DNA from 4 places in the Dyella sp. 2RAB6 genome. Region 3 is predicted to be linked to each of the others. Evidence: predicted binding sites of a transcription regulator. Region 3 holds the regulator's gene; each other region holds the start of a gene.

Region 1 (3,476 bases), on a different contig from region 3:
GAGCAGCTCGCCCATGCGCTGGCGCACGCTGAGCGCCTCGCGCCGGATGGCGTGATGTCCGAACAGTTCGGCGCGGTGCAGCACGTCCTTCAGCGCCAGCAGCAGTTCCTTCAGGTCCAGCGGCGGCGGCAGCTTGATCACGGTGCGCTCGCCGCTGTCGGCGTGCACGACTACCGTGTCGCGTTCCACGCGGGGCAGGGCGTCGATGTCCTCCGCCGCACGCTTGAAGCGCTCGTATTCCTGCAGCCTGCGCACCAGCTCGGCGCGCGGATCTTCCTCGACCCCTTCCTCCACCGGCGGCCGCGGCAGCAGCAGCCGCGACTTGATCTCGGCCAGGATCGCGGCCATCAGCAGGTATTCGGCGGCCAGCTCCAGCCGCATGTCCTGCATCATGTCGATGTATTCCAGATACTGCCGGGTGATCTCGGCGATCGGGATGTCCAGGATGTCCAGGTTCTGCCGGCGGATCAGGTACAGCAGCAGGTCCAGCGGGCCTTCGAACGCCTCCAGGATGACTTCCAGCGCGTCCGGCGGGATGTACAGGTCCTGCGGCATCTGCAGCACGGGTTCGCCGCGCACGATGGCCAGCGGCATTTCCTGCTGTTGCGGTACCGACGCAAAAGCGTCCTGCGGTGCTGTCACCGGCTGAGGCTCGACTGGCTCAGTGCTCATCAATGCATGTCGTTGGGCCGCCCATGACGGCTTGCAGTGCGTTCTTTGGTTCGGAAGCGTTCGATTCCACCGGCATTCGCTGGGGCTGTCCCCCGCTCTCGGGCGGCGGCCATCCGGCGCTCACCCGTGAAACTCCTTCAGGCTCGATCACCACGGGCGCGGCTGGCGTCCGTCGCGGCGGTGCATGACGAAACCGCGCCTGCGGCGGTATCGGTCAAGCTGGCCGTGAGCCATTCCTGCATGCCGAACCGGGAGGCGATCCACGGCCAAGCCCAAGCCAGATCGCGCGATGCATTGCGCCACGGCGTGAACAGGAGGTCGGCTGAGTGTCGGGCGGGTGTTCCGGCGGCGTCTGGCTCGATCGGCAGGCGCACCCTGTAACCCACGTGCGATCAAGGTTAACGGCTGCATGCCGCCAAGTCCAGTATGCGTACGGCCTACCGGCCACAAGCGTGCATCGGCAGCATGCGCCGGATGCACGCTTGTGGACGCTCGATGATGGATGTCGGCGAGGCCGCGCACGATCGGCGCAGGGGCAGCATGTGACCCGGCGCGTCTGACCCGGGCACTGGCTTCAGTGGATGATGAGCAGCTGATCGCCGCGCAGTGCCGCTTCAAATCAGGCCTTGAACGGCTGGAAATGGCCGAATCCGGCCCGCTGCACCAATCCTGGCGCGCCAACGGCAGATAATTACGACGTGGCACGACGCTTGCTTTACGCCTCGGTGAGAGCAGTTTGATACGCGCGGGGATGGGCCGCATGCGCGGCGGGGATGCAGCTCCATTTCACGGGCACGAGTGCCCGCCGCGAATAAGTTGGATGACGCTGCACAGCAGCGGGGATCGGGAGGGAAAGGCATGACCAGAGCCGACGGCAAGCACCAAAACGATGGTCCGGAGCAACTGCGCCCCGCGCGGATGCGCATCGAGACGACCGTGCTGATGAGCCGAGGCAGCCAGTCACAGCCGACCGAACTGGTGGACATCTCGGCGACGGGCGCGCTGCTGCGCCGCCCGCTGGGGTGGCAAGGGGAAGTGGGACAGAGCTGGATGCTGGACATGATTTTCGGTCACGACCTGCATATCCACCTGGAGGCCCAGGTGAAGCGCATCTCGGACCGGCATATCGGTTTCGCGTACACGCGCATACCGGAGGACAAGCAGGTGCCCTTGTGGAACCTGCTGGGCGGCTACGCCGACATCCTGGAGACGTGGCACGACGATTGATTCGTCGCGGCGTCCGCTTGCAAGACCCCGCGGTGCGCACCGCGGGTGGCGTAACCCGGAGCCTGTCCGACCATCCCTGGGCCGGGCAGGCTCTCGTTGCGTTCAGGCCGCGGAGGCGGTGCTCTTCTTCTCGTCGCGCAGTTCGCGGCGGAGGATCTTGCCCACGTTGCTCTTGGGCAGCGAATCGCGGAACTCGATCAGCTTGGGCCGCTTGTAGCCGGTGAGGTTGGCGCGGCAGAACTCCTTGAGCGCTTCCGCCGTGAGGTTCGGGTCCTTGCGCACCACGAACAGCTTCACCACCTCGCCGGAATGCTCGTCCGGCACACCCACGGCGGCGACTTCGGCCACGCCCGGGTGGGTCATCACGATGTCCTCGACCTCGTTCGGATACACGTTGAAGCCGGACACCAGGATCATGTCCTTCTTGCGGTCGACGATATAGACGTAGCCGTTCTCGTCCATGCGCGCGATGTCGCCGGTATGCAGCCAGCCGTCCGCGCCGAGCACCTTGGCGGTCTCGTCGGGGCGCTGCCAGTAGCCCTGCATCACCTGCGGACCCTTCACCATCAGCTCGCCGACTTCGCCGAACGACAGCGGCTGGCCTTCCTCGGACCAGATCGCCACGTCGGTGGACGGGATCGGCAGGCCGATCGAGGCGTTGTAGTCCTTCAGGTCCAGCGGGTTGATGCAGGCGGCGGGCGAGGTCTCGGTCAGGCCGTAGGCTTCGGCCAGGGTCACGCCGGTCACTTTCTTCCAGCGCTCGGCCACGGCGCGCTGCACGGCCATGCCGCCGCCGAGGCTCAGGTGCAGATGCGAGAAGTCCACCTGATCGAAGCCCGGCGTGTTGAGCAGGCCGTTGAACAGCGTGTTGACGCCGGTCAGCGCGGTGAAGCGCGACTTCTTCAGTTCCTTGACGAAGCCGGGCATGTCGCGCGGATTGGTGATCAGCCAGTTCAGCCCGCCCAGGCGCGTGAACACCAGGCCGTTCGCGGTCAGCGAAAAGATGTGATACAGCGGCAGCGCGGTGATGATCACCTCTTCGCCCGCCTTGGCATTGGTGCCGATCCAGGCGCCGGCCTGCAACATGTTCGCCACCATGTTGCCGTGCGAGAGCATGGCGCCCTTGGCCACACCGGTGGTGCCGCCGGTGTATTGCAGGAAGGCCAGGTCGTCGTGGCCCAGTTCCACCTTCGGCACCGGATGCGCGGCGCCCTGCTCGAGCGCGTCGCGGAAGCGCACGGCCTGCGGCAGGTGATAGTCGGGCACCATCTTCTTGACGTACTTCACCACCAGGTTCATCACCTTGCCCTTCAGGCCGAGCAGGTCGCCGAGGCCGGTGGTGATGATGTGCTTGACGTGGGTTTCCGCCACCACCTGCTGCACGGTGGCGCCGAAGTTGTCCATCACCACGATCGCCTTCGCGCCGGCGTCTTCGAGCTGATGCTTCAGTTCCCGCGCGGTGTACAGCGGATTGGTGTTGACCACCACCAGGCCGGCGCGCAGCGCGCCGAACAGCGCGATGGGGTACTGCAGCACGTTGGGCATCATGATCGCGATGCGATCGCCCTTGCCCAGTT
Region 2 (3,476 bases), on a different contig from region 3:
AGGGCGATCTTGCGGCTGTGCGGATCGTCGCGGTTCTCCGGCACCTCGAACGGCGCGCACCACGCGGCGGTCGTCAGCCCGCTGTTGGGCTGGCCCAGCTCGCACGGTGTCAGCGTGAGCGAGCCGAGCCGCCAGGTTTCCGGCTTGGCCGGTGCGGCCGGCGCGGCGGCGACCGGCGCGCTGTCTTCCCCGGCGCCGGCAGCGTTGCCGCCGCGTGCATGGAACTGGTTCCAGGCCAGCGCGCCCAACCCCAGCGCGACGGCGGCGATGCGCACCACGGTGCGTCCCTTGATAGCCATTGCTTGTGTTCCCCTCGCTCGGGCGGCCAGGTGGCCGCTTTCGTCCCAGTGAATTCTTAAGTTCCCGCCGCGCCGTCCGGCTGGAAGATCGCTTCGATCGGCTGCTCGAACAGCCGGGCGATCTTGAAAGCCAGCGGCAGGCTGGGGTCGTACTTGCCGGTCTCGACGGCGTTCACCGTCTGGCGCGACACATCCAGGCGCGTGGCCAGGTCAGCCTGTGACCAGCCGCGCTCGGCGCGCAGTTCGCGTACCCGGTTCTGCATCGCTCAGTCGCGGTAGCGGCGCTTGGCCCAGGCCAGCGTCGGGCCGTAGACCAGCATCAGGCCCGGCGCCACCAGCAACAGCGCGGTCCCATCGAGGTCGACCACCTTGGCCGCGGCGAGAAAACCGACGGCAATGCTGGTCACCGCTACCACCCAGGCAGCGATCGCCAGGGCCTGCAGGTGCAGGCGCTGCATGAACTCATCGGTCGCGGTCACGTAGCGGAACAGGGAGAACGCCATGGCCGCTATCGGCAAGGCCGGCAATACGGCGATCAGCGTTTTCAGCCAGATCGCCTCAACCGTCTTGTGCAGCGGCCAGACGAACAGCATCAGCGCGAAGTACATCGTCATGGACGGCACGAACTCGGCAAGGTAACGGCGATCCTCCCGACGCATCTCGCCTTCGGCCTCCGAGCAGGCGGCGGCGCGCGACACATAGGCCATCAGCCAGCTCAGCCCCGTCAGCAGCAGCAGGAGCAGCACGCGCCCCGCCACGCCATGCAGCCGCGTCATCAGGCCGATGGTGCCGAAGAACCCCAGCATGATCAGCGCCAGCAAGAGCCGCCGACCCCAGGCCGGCCAGCTCGCCATGCGCTTGGTCAGATGTTCCATTGCCCCCTCCATACGCCCGTTCCCCTTCGATCGGACACTCGCCATGTCAAGCAAGCTTGACAGCATGCTAGGCAGCGCCGGGACGTATGTCAAGCTTGCTTGACAACGCTCGGGTGTAACACTTTATCCGGACGATATTTTGCGAATTAAGGCAAGCACTTGGCCCCCAAAGGTCACTTTTTGACCTTCAATGACCTCGACAAAATTTTGACGTTGCTTAATCTGGAGGGGGCAGATTCCGTGAGATAGTTCTCAAAATAGAATGTGCTCTACATCACGTTTATTGGCACGGCTCCTGCAGGAGACCCGCGCCATCGAGGCAAGCGCCGGCAGCGCCGCACCTCGGAGACAAGACGCAGGGGGACGAGACAGCTAAGCCCGCGTCCGCAACGCCAACTGCCGTACCCAACCAAAAACCCGTTAAGGACAAAGGCATACCATGAAGAATGTGCTCGCCACCGCCCTGATCGCCGCCCTGGGCTTTGCCGCCCTGGCCCCGAACCAGGCCTCCGCCGCCGATGGCACCATCAACATCACCGGCAGCGTCACCGCCTCCACCTGCAAGATCAACGGCGCCAACAGCCCGGCCACGGTCAACGTGACCCTGCCGACCGTGTCGACCACCTCGCTCGGCACCGCTGGCGCCATCGCCGGCCGCACCGCGTTCGCCCTGAACCTGAGCGCCTGCGGTTCGCTGACCAAGGCCCAGACCTACTTCGAGCCGGGTCCGACCATCATGGCCGACGGCAATCTGAAGAACTCGTCGGGCACCGCAACCGGCGTCGAAGTGCAGCTGCTCAACAACGACTTCAGCGCGATCAACCTGGCCGGCACGGCCTCCACCCAGGCTTCGCAGCAGATCGCCCTCGCCAGCGGCGCCGGCAACCTGAACTACTACGCGCAGTACTTCGCGACCGCCGCCGCTGGCGCCGGCACCGTGAGCACGACCGTGCAGTTCACCATGATGTACCAGTAAGACCCGCTCGCAATAAGCGGTGTTGCAAGAGGCAAGTCAGCGCCGGAACCCCATGAGGTTCCGGCGCATCTCCGCCGCAAGGCGGCAGTAGTCAGTTCGCAGCGAGGGAAATCCATGAGGAAGTTTGTCTGCGCCCTGGGCGCGGGCCTGCTGGCCCTGTGTCTCGGCGCTCCGGCCGCGCACGCCAATGTCCTGATCGGCGGCACCCGCGTGGTCTTTCCGGCAAAGGATGGCGAGGTCACCGTACGCCTGACCAACGACAACGACCACCCCGTGCTGGTCGAGTCGTGGATCGATCGCGGCGATGCGCATTCCACCCCCGAATCCGTCGATGTGCCGTTCCTGCTCACGCCTCCGCTGTTCCGCATGGAAGCGAAGAAAGAGCAGAGCCTGCGCATCGTCTACACGCACGAGCAGTTGCCGGCCGACCGCGAGTCGCTGTTCTGGCTCAACGTGCTCGAAGTGCCGCCCAAGCCCACCGGTGCACAGGCCGAAGGCCAGAACCTGCTGCAGCTCGCGCTGCGCTCGCGGCTAAAGCTGTTTTACCGTCCGGCCGGCCTGCAGGGCGATCCGCTGAAGGCGCCGGCGCAGCTGAGCTGGAAGGTCGACGCCGACGGCAAGGCGCTGGTCGCGCACAACCCCACGCCGTACCACGTCACCATTTCCGAGCTCAGCGTCAGCGTCGGCGGCAAGTCCGTCGCGGCGGAGCTGGGCATGGTCGCGCCGCTGTCGGATCTGCGCCTGCCGCTGCATGACGGCGCGCCGAAGCCGGCCGCCGGCAGCGTGGTGAAGTTCACCGCGATCAACGACTTCGGCGCCGCCGACAGCTACACGGGCGCGGTCGCGCCGTGAGCTTCGTGCGCGCCATGCAGCGCAGCCCCGCCTCCGGCCAGCCGGCCCGGCGTGCGTTGCTGTGCATGGCGATTGCCGGTGTGCTCGGTGGCTGGAGCCTGGCCGCATGGGCTGCGGCTCCCGCTGCCAACGGCGCGGCCGCCTCCGGTGCCGAAGCCGCCGCGCCGGTGGAAGCGAGCTTCGACCGCAACCTGTTGTCCGGCGCCGGCCGCAATACCGGCGACCTGTCGCGCTTCGAGCGCGGCGCGGTGATCGTGCCGGGCGTCTATCGCACCGACATCTTTCTCAATGGCGCCTGGGTGGCGCGCGGCGACGTGCGCTTCGCGACCCCGGCGCCAAACGCCAACGCCATCCCCTGCCTGTCCAAGGAACTGTTCGACCGGCTCGGCCTGCCGCTGCAGAAGCTCTCCGCCGAGCAGCAGGCGAAGCTTGCCGACGCGCAGGGCTGCCTCGACATCGGCAGCCTGATCGACG
Region 3 (3,476 bases):
GACGCGGCGCCGGGGACCTTGAGCGTGCCCTCGCATCGTTGCTGGAGCTTGTCCAGCGAGAGGACCACGGTCAATTCGAGGAGTCTGCTTTCGAGGCGGGTAAGTCGCTCACAGTGGCCGGTCACGCGTTCGCGTAGGGCCTGGGTGATTTCGATCTTCTGGCCGCTGAGCTGGACTTGCATGGTGCGCCTCCTCTGGTACTGCCGCGTGACGCGGCGTGGGTCGATGCGCCGGTGCCGGGTGGTCGCCGACACATCACAGTCATCTCTTGGTATGGGGACGCTTTCCGTCCCGCCAAGTTCCCCGCCCAGGCGCAAAAAGCGCGGCGGACCGTCGCGGGTCAACCGGCCCGCTGGCGCTCGCTGGAGCTGGGAATTCGCATAGCCTCCCGATATTTGGCGACGGTCCGGCGCGCCACCTGGATGCCCTTGCGGTGCAATTCCTCGGCGATGGCCTGGTCGGACAGGGGTTTGCGCGCGTCCTCCGCGTCGATCAGCTTGCGCAGCATGGCCTGGATGGCGGTGGCAGACGCGCTGCCGCCGTCCTCGGTGGACACGCCGCTGGAGAAAAAATGCTTCAGCTCGAAGGTGCCCCGCGGCGTATGGATGTACTTGCGGGTGGTGACGCGGGAAATAGTGGACTCGTGCATGCCCACTTCCTCGGCGACCTCGCGCAGCACCAGCGGGTGCATGGCTTCCGGGCCGTAGTCGAGGAAGGCGCTCTGGCGGCGCACGATCGCCTCGGCCACCTTCAGCAGGGTCTCGGCGCGCGATTCCAGGCTCTTGATCAGCCAGCGCGCCTCCTGCAGCTGGCCGCGCATCCAGCTGGCGTCTTCGCCACGGGCCTGTGCGATCAGGTTGCAGTAGTGCTGGTTGAGGCCCAGCCGCGGCTGGCAGTCCGGGTTGAGGCTGACGCGCCAGCGGCCGCTGTCCTTGCGTGCGTAGACGTCCGGCGCAACGTACTCCACCGGGGTGACGTCGAGCGCGGCGCCGGGGCGCGGGTCGAGGCTGCGGATCAGCATCGCCGCGGCATGCGTTTCCTCGTCGTCGGCGCGCAGGCGGCGCGACAGGCGGGCGATGTCGTTGCGCGCCAGCAGCTCCAGTTCGCCGTCGACGATACGCAGCGCCAGTTCGCGCTGGGGCAGTTGCGGATCGAACTGTTCAAGCTGGACGCGCAGGCAGTCGCGCAGGTCCAGGCTGGCCACGCCGGTGGGGTCGAAGCGCTGCACCTGGCGGCGCACGGCGTCGACTTCCTCGAGCGTGGCCTTCAGGTCGGCCGGGACCGCGGCGGTGACCGATTCCAGCGTCTCGCCCAGGTAACCGTCCGCATTGAGCGCATCGATGATGATCGCGGCGATGGTGCGCTCGCGCAGGCTCAGGTGGGTGAGGTTGAGCTGCCACAGCAGGTGTTCCTGCAGGGTCTCGGGCGCGGCGTTCTGCGGTTCGAAGTGGTCTTCGTCGCCACCGCTGTTGCGGCTGCCATTGCCGCTGCCGCCGGCGGAGAAGTCGATGGGTTCCTCGGCGTTGCCGCCGGACTGGCTCCAGTCGGCCGGTTCGTCGCCGCTGTCGCCGTCGTTGGCCGAGGTGGCGGCCTCGGTGGGGGCGTCGAAGGTGGCGGCCTCGCCGTCTGCTTCGCCGTCGCCTTCGTTGGCGGCGTCTTCGGAGAACTCCAGCAGCGGGTTGCTCTCGGCGATCTGGCGCAACTCCGCTTCCAGCTCCAGCTGCGACAGCTGCAACAGGCGGATCGCCTGCTGCAATTGTGGCGTCAGGGTGAGCTGTTGGTTAAGGCGAAACTGCAGTCCGGGTTTCATGCCACTGTTTTGAATGGGCCCAAAGGCTTGGATGAGCTTCGGATCATCCTAACCCCCAAGGGGCAGGAGCGGCCAGAGGTTGCCGCTGATCCTGGTGTAGGCCGAATGGCTGAATGTGACGGCGCGCGCAGGTCGCGCCATCAGGGAAGGCTTACAGCCTGAACTCGCGGCCGAGATAGACCTCGCGCACTTTCTCGTCGGCCAGGATGTGGGCCGGCGTGCCACGCGAGAGCACTTCGCCATCGTTGAGGATGTAGGCGCGATCGCAGATGCCCAGCGTCTCACGTACGTTGTGATCGGTGATCAGCACGCCGATGCCGCGTTCCTTCAGGTGCCGCACGATGCGCTGGATCTCGCCCACCGAAATCGGGTCGACGCCGGCGAAGGGTTCGTCCAGCAGCATGTAGCGCGGCTCAGCGGCCAGCGCGCGGGCGATCTCCACGCGGCGGCGCTCGCCACCGGACAGGCTGATGCCGCGCTGGTCGGCGATGTGGGCGATCTTCAGCTCGTCGAGCAGGCTTTCCAGCTCGGTGGCGCGCTGCTTGGCGCCGAGGTTCTCGCGCAGCTCCAGCACGGCCATGATGTTGTCGGCCACGCTGAGCCGGCGGAACACCGAAGGTTCCTGCGGCAGGTAGCCGATGCCCAGCTTGGCGCGCGCATGCATGGGCAGGCCGGTGATGTCGTACTTGTCCAGCTTGATGGTGCCGGCGTCGGCCTCGATCAGGCCCACCACCATATAGAAGCAGGTGGTCTTGCCGGCGCCATTGGGACCGAGCAGGCCCACCACCTCGCCCTCGCGGATGGAAAAGGCGAAGTCGCGCACCACCTGGCGCGCGCGGAAGCGTTTCTGCAGGCCTTCGGCGGACAGCATCGATTACTTACTCGCGGCCGAAGTCGCCGTTGCCGGCTTGGCGGCCGAACTGGCCTCGGCCGGCTTGGCGGCGGGTGCCGCGGCGGCAGGCTTCGGCTTGGGCAGGAAGGTGCCGTGCACCAGGCTGTCGCCGCCGGACTCGCCGGTGATCAGGCTGGTGTTGGTGTTGTAGGTGATCTTGTCGCCGTGGAATTCGCCGCGGCCCTGCTGGGTCACCTTGGCGTTGACGGTGAGCACGGCGATGCCGTTGATGTTGTCGTAGTCGAGCTGGGCGGCGTCACCCTGCATCAGGTTGTTGTTCTCGTCCAGCTGTTGGATGTGCGCCGGATTGCCGGTGACCACCACGCGCGAGATCTGGGTGTCCTTGTCCAGGTACACCTTGGCTTCGGCGCCGGTGATCAGCAGCGTGCCCTGGGTCAGCTTCACGTTGCCGGTCAGCGTGGTGATGCTGTTGGGCGCGTTGTACGCATTGGTGGACTTGGCGGTGAAATCCATCGGCTGGCTGCGGTCGTCCTTCTTGGCGAAGGCGACCGCCGGCAGCAAGGCGACGGCGGCCAGCGCGAGTAGGCCGGCCGCGAGCAGGCCACCCTTCAATTCAGGACTTCCGTTTGCGCGGCGGGAACGAGCCGTGGCTGTCATCGAGCAGCTCCAGGTGATTGTCAGTGAGGTTGGCACGCATGCCGACGCCGCTCATTCTAGTGGCGCCTTGGGTCAACTGTGCCGGCTCGGCCGTTTCCATGCGGTTCTCCTTCGGCCACGCGGTGACCTCGGAGGTGTGCAGCTCGGCCTGCGGCG
Region 4 (3,476 bases), on a different contig from region 3:
TCGCCGCCACATAACCTCTACGAGTGCCCGGCGCGCCAGTCGGGTACCGCCGATTCGATGAATTTTTTCTTACAGCTTGCGCGTAATACGAATGTCATCCGCGCCGCGCTGCACGCGCACGCCGGGCAAGCTGCCCAGATAGGCCACGAATGCTTCCGGGTCGCGCGCGTGGAAACGGCCGCTGATGCGGGTGGTGGCCAGCGCCGGGTCGTCGATGCGCAACGGCTTGCCGCCGTAGGCGTCGAAGCGGCGCGCCACGTCGCCCACCGTGCTGTGTTCGAAATGGATATCGGCCGGCAACCAGGCGGTGTGCTGTGCCAGGTCGGCCCGTCGTTCCAGCGCAGCGAGGTGGCCGCCGGTTATTTCCGCGTACTGGCCGGCGCGCAGGTCGGCCAGTGCTTCCGGTCGTGCGGTCCGTGGTTCGCCCGGCCAGATGCGCACTTCGCCGCTGATCACCGCGACGCTGGCGCCATCCGCGGTGCGGTGCGCGTCGAAGACGGTGCCGACATCTTCCAGCACCTGCGGGCCCACGCCGACGCGCAGCGGACGCGACGGATCCTTGCCTACGTCGAACAACGCGCCGCCGCGCAGCAGTTCGAAGCGGCGCTGCGTGCCGTCGTAGCGCACGGCTACGGCGCTGCCGCGGTCGAGTTGCAGCAGGGTGCCGTCGTCGAGGGCGAGCTGGCGCACTTCGCCGGCGGCGCCATAGACGTCCATCGGTGCAGGCATGTCGCGCAGGAAGGCGGCGCCGCCGATCAGCGCCACCGCGCAGGCGGCCAGGGCCTGTTGCCACCATGGCGTGCCGGTGCGGCGCGTCGGCGCTGCCGAGGGCGCACGTGGCAGCAGCGGACGCAGCGGCACCACCGCGCGTTCGGTCGCGGCCAGTTCGGTGAGCGCGGCGGTGTCCAGCGATTCGAGCGCGGCGGCGGCGCCCAGGTCGCCGTGCAGGCGGGCCATGCCGAGGTATTCGGAGACATGCAGCGGCGATTGCCGCAGCCAGGCGAGGAAGCGCGTGCGCTGTGCCGCGTCCAGTCCTTCGCGCTGCTCCAGGTACCACTCGGCGGCCTGTTCGGCGACGCGGCGCAGCAGGCGCGGATCGACGGCGTCAGTCATAGCGCGCCATCCCGATGCGGCACGCGGCCAGCGCCTTGACGATGTATTTCTTCACCATGTTCGAGGACACGCCAAGGCGTTCGCCGATCTCGCGATAGCCCAGTTCGTCGCGGTAGTGCATGACCAGCACCGCGCGGCAGCGCGGGGTAAGCCGGGCAATCAGTTCGCCGAGCCGGCGGCGGCGCAGTTCGCGGTCCACGTCGGCCGCCGCTTCGCAGGGAATCGCCAGCCGTTCCAGCACGTGTTCCAGCGCATCGCCGCTCACCGGTGCGCGCTGGCGCAGCGTGGCGTGCTCGCGCAACAGGTTGGAGGCGATGGTGAACAGGTAGGCCTCGGGGTTGCGGATGTCCTGTGCACCGTGCCGGTCCGCGCGCAGCAGGCGCAGGTAGACCTCCTGCACCAGGTCCTGCGCATCCCAGGCATGCGCGGTGCGCCTGAGGAAATAGCGGTTGAGGGTGTCGCGCTGTTCCTCGAACAGGCGCGACAGCCCGGCGGCGGGGTCGGTCACGGGCGCTCGCAGCGCGAGATGGATGGGCGCGGGACGCTAGTGGGCGGGAGTGACGGTGGTATGACGTCGCAGGTTGGGGTGAGCCGGAGGCGAACCCCAACAACCCCGCACCGCCATGTTGGGGTTCGCCTCCGGCTCACCCCAACCTACGCGGGCGGCTTGGACTCGGGCTAGGATGGCGGACGTTGTCGGCGAGGGAGTGCATTCAGCCTTCTTGGTGCAATTGCGCTTCGGGATCAGCCCCAATATGGTGCAATGCGACCACCTTGCTTCACGTCGTCCTTACGCAAGTAACTGATCCGGCTTGGCTCCATCCGCTGGCATGGAGTTTGCCAAAGAGCGAATTGTTTCCACGTCCCCACCCATTCGAGGTTCGTCATGTCCGCCCAGAAAGTGCTCGACCTGATCCAGGAACACGACGTCGAGTTCGTCGACTTCCGTTTCGCCGACATGCTTGGCAAGCACCACCATGTCACCTTCCCGGCGCACAGCATCGACGAGTCGACTTTCGAAGACGGCAAGATGTTCGACGGCTCCTCGATCGCCGGCTGGAAGGGCATCAACGAGTCGGACATGATCCTGCTGCCCGACCCGGACACCGCCTACCTCGACCCGTTCAGCGGCCACACCCAGATGGTCCTGCACTGCGACGTGCTCGAACCCAGCACCATGCAGGCCTACGGCCGCGACCCGCGCTCGATCGCCAAGCGCGGCGAAGCCTTCCTGAAGTCCACCGGCATCGCCGACACCGCTTTCTTCGGTCCGGAGCCGGAATTCTTCATCTTCGATTCCGTGCGCTGGCAGAACGACATGGGCCGCGTGTTCTACGAAATCGGCTCCGAAGAAGCCGCGTGGTCGTCGCGCTACAAGTACGAGGACAACAACACCGGCCACCGTCCGGGCGTGAAGGGCGGCTACTTCCCGGTCAGCCCGGTGGACTCGCTGGGCGACCTGCGCGCCGACATGTGCAAGGTGCTGGAGTCGCTGGGCCAGGTGGTGGAAGTGCACCACCATGAAGTGGCCAATGCGGGCCAGTGCGAGATCGGCGTGAAGTTCAACACGCTGGTGCAGAAGGCCGACGAGCTGATGACCATGAAGTACGTCATCAAGAACGTGGCCCACCAGAACGGCAAGACCGTCACCTTCATGCCCAAGCCGATCGTCGGCGACAACGGCAGCGGCATGCACGTGCACCAGTCGCTGGCAAAGGACGGCAAGAACCTGTTCGCCGGCGACCTGTACGGCGGCCTGAGCCAGACCGCGCTGTGGTACATCGGCGGCATCTTCAAGCACGCCAAGGCGATCAACGCCTTCGCCAACTCCACCACCAACAGCTACAAGCGCCTGGTGCCGGGCTTCGAAGCGCCGGTGATGCTGGCCTACTCGGCGCGCAACCGTTCGGCGAGCTGCCGCATTCCGTACGTGTCCAACCCGAAGGGCCGCCGCATCGAAGTGCGCTTCCCCGATCCGATGAACTCCGGCTACCTGGTGTTCACCGCGTTGATGATGGCCGGCCTCGACGGCATCATCAACAAGATCGACCCGGGCGCGCCGGCCGACAAGGACCTGTACGACCTGCCGCCGGAAGAAGAGAAGAACATCCCGCAGGTGTGCTCCAGCCTCGACCAGGCGCTGGATTCGCTGGACAAGGACCGCGACTTCCTCAAGGCCGGCGGCGTGTTCACCGACGACTTCATCGACGCCTACATCGCGCTGAAGATGCAGGAAGTCACCCGCTACCGCGCCAGCACGCATCCGCTGGAGTTCCAGATGTACTACGCGCTCTGACCTTCAAGGGTCGGAGTTCTGCGAGGTGATCTGAAGGACTGCTGGAACAGCGATGTTCCAGCAGTTT

What was found. Region 3 encodes sigma-54, which starts transcription at its own class of promoters, with help from an activator protein. Its sites were predicted from a motif close to TGGCACGNGCNTTGC; they were not measured.
Region 1: AB4083_RS04120 (PilZ domain-containing protein) is a predicted target of sigma-54. The motif match lies at 1,372-1,386, and genes of this name have one in related genera.
Region 2: AB4083_RS10190 (fimbrial protein) is a predicted target of sigma-54. The motif match lies at 1,459-1,473, and genes of this name have one in related genera.
Region 4: glnA (type I glutamate--ammonia ligase) is a predicted target of sigma-54. The motif match lies at 1,940-1,954, and genes of this name have one in related genera.

The regions. Positions count from the first base shown of each region.
Region 1 is NZ_JBFRGP010000002.1:16,064-19,539, forward strand. Features, by position in the region: gene AB4083_RS04115 (segregation and condensation protein A) at 1-672, opposite strand, end outside; gene AB4083_RS04120 (PilZ domain-containing protein) at 1,531-1,899, shown strand; gene AB4083_RS04125 (AMP-binding protein) at 2,002-3,476, opposite strand, start outside.
Region 2 is NZ_JBFRGP010000005.1:58,767-62,242, reverse strand. Features, by position in the region: gene AB4083_RS10205 (alpha/beta hydrolase) at 1-299, opposite strand, end outside; gene AB4083_RS10200 (helix-turn-helix transcriptional regulator) at 356-562, opposite strand; gene AB4083_RS10195 (hypothetical protein) at 566-1,174, opposite strand; gene AB4083_RS10190 (fimbrial protein) at 1,614-2,150, shown strand; gene AB4083_RS10185 (fimbrial biogenesis chaperone) at 2,265-3,002, shown strand; gene AB4083_RS10180 (fimbria/pilus outer membrane usher protein) at 2,999-3,476, shown strand, end outside.
Region 3 is NZ_JBFRGP010000007.1:152,629-156,104, reverse strand. Features, by position in the region: gene hpf (ribosome hibernation-promoting factor, HPF/YfiA family) at 1-182, opposite strand, end outside; gene AB4083_RS13030 (RNA polymerase factor sigma-54) at 341-1,810, opposite strand; gene lptB (LPS export ABC transporter ATP-binding protein) at 1,962-2,681, opposite strand; gene lptA (lipopolysaccharide transport periplasmic protein LptA) at 2,685-3,275, opposite strand; gene lptC (LPS export ABC transporter periplasmic protein LptC) at 3,277-3,476, opposite strand, start outside.
Region 4 is NZ_JBFRGP010000010.1:89,053-92,528, forward strand. Features, by position in the region: gene AB4083_RS15195 (FecR family protein) at 70-1,113, opposite strand; gene AB4083_RS15200 (RNA polymerase sigma factor) at 1,106-1,621, opposite strand; gene glnA (type I glutamate--ammonia ligase) at 2,000-3,409, shown strand.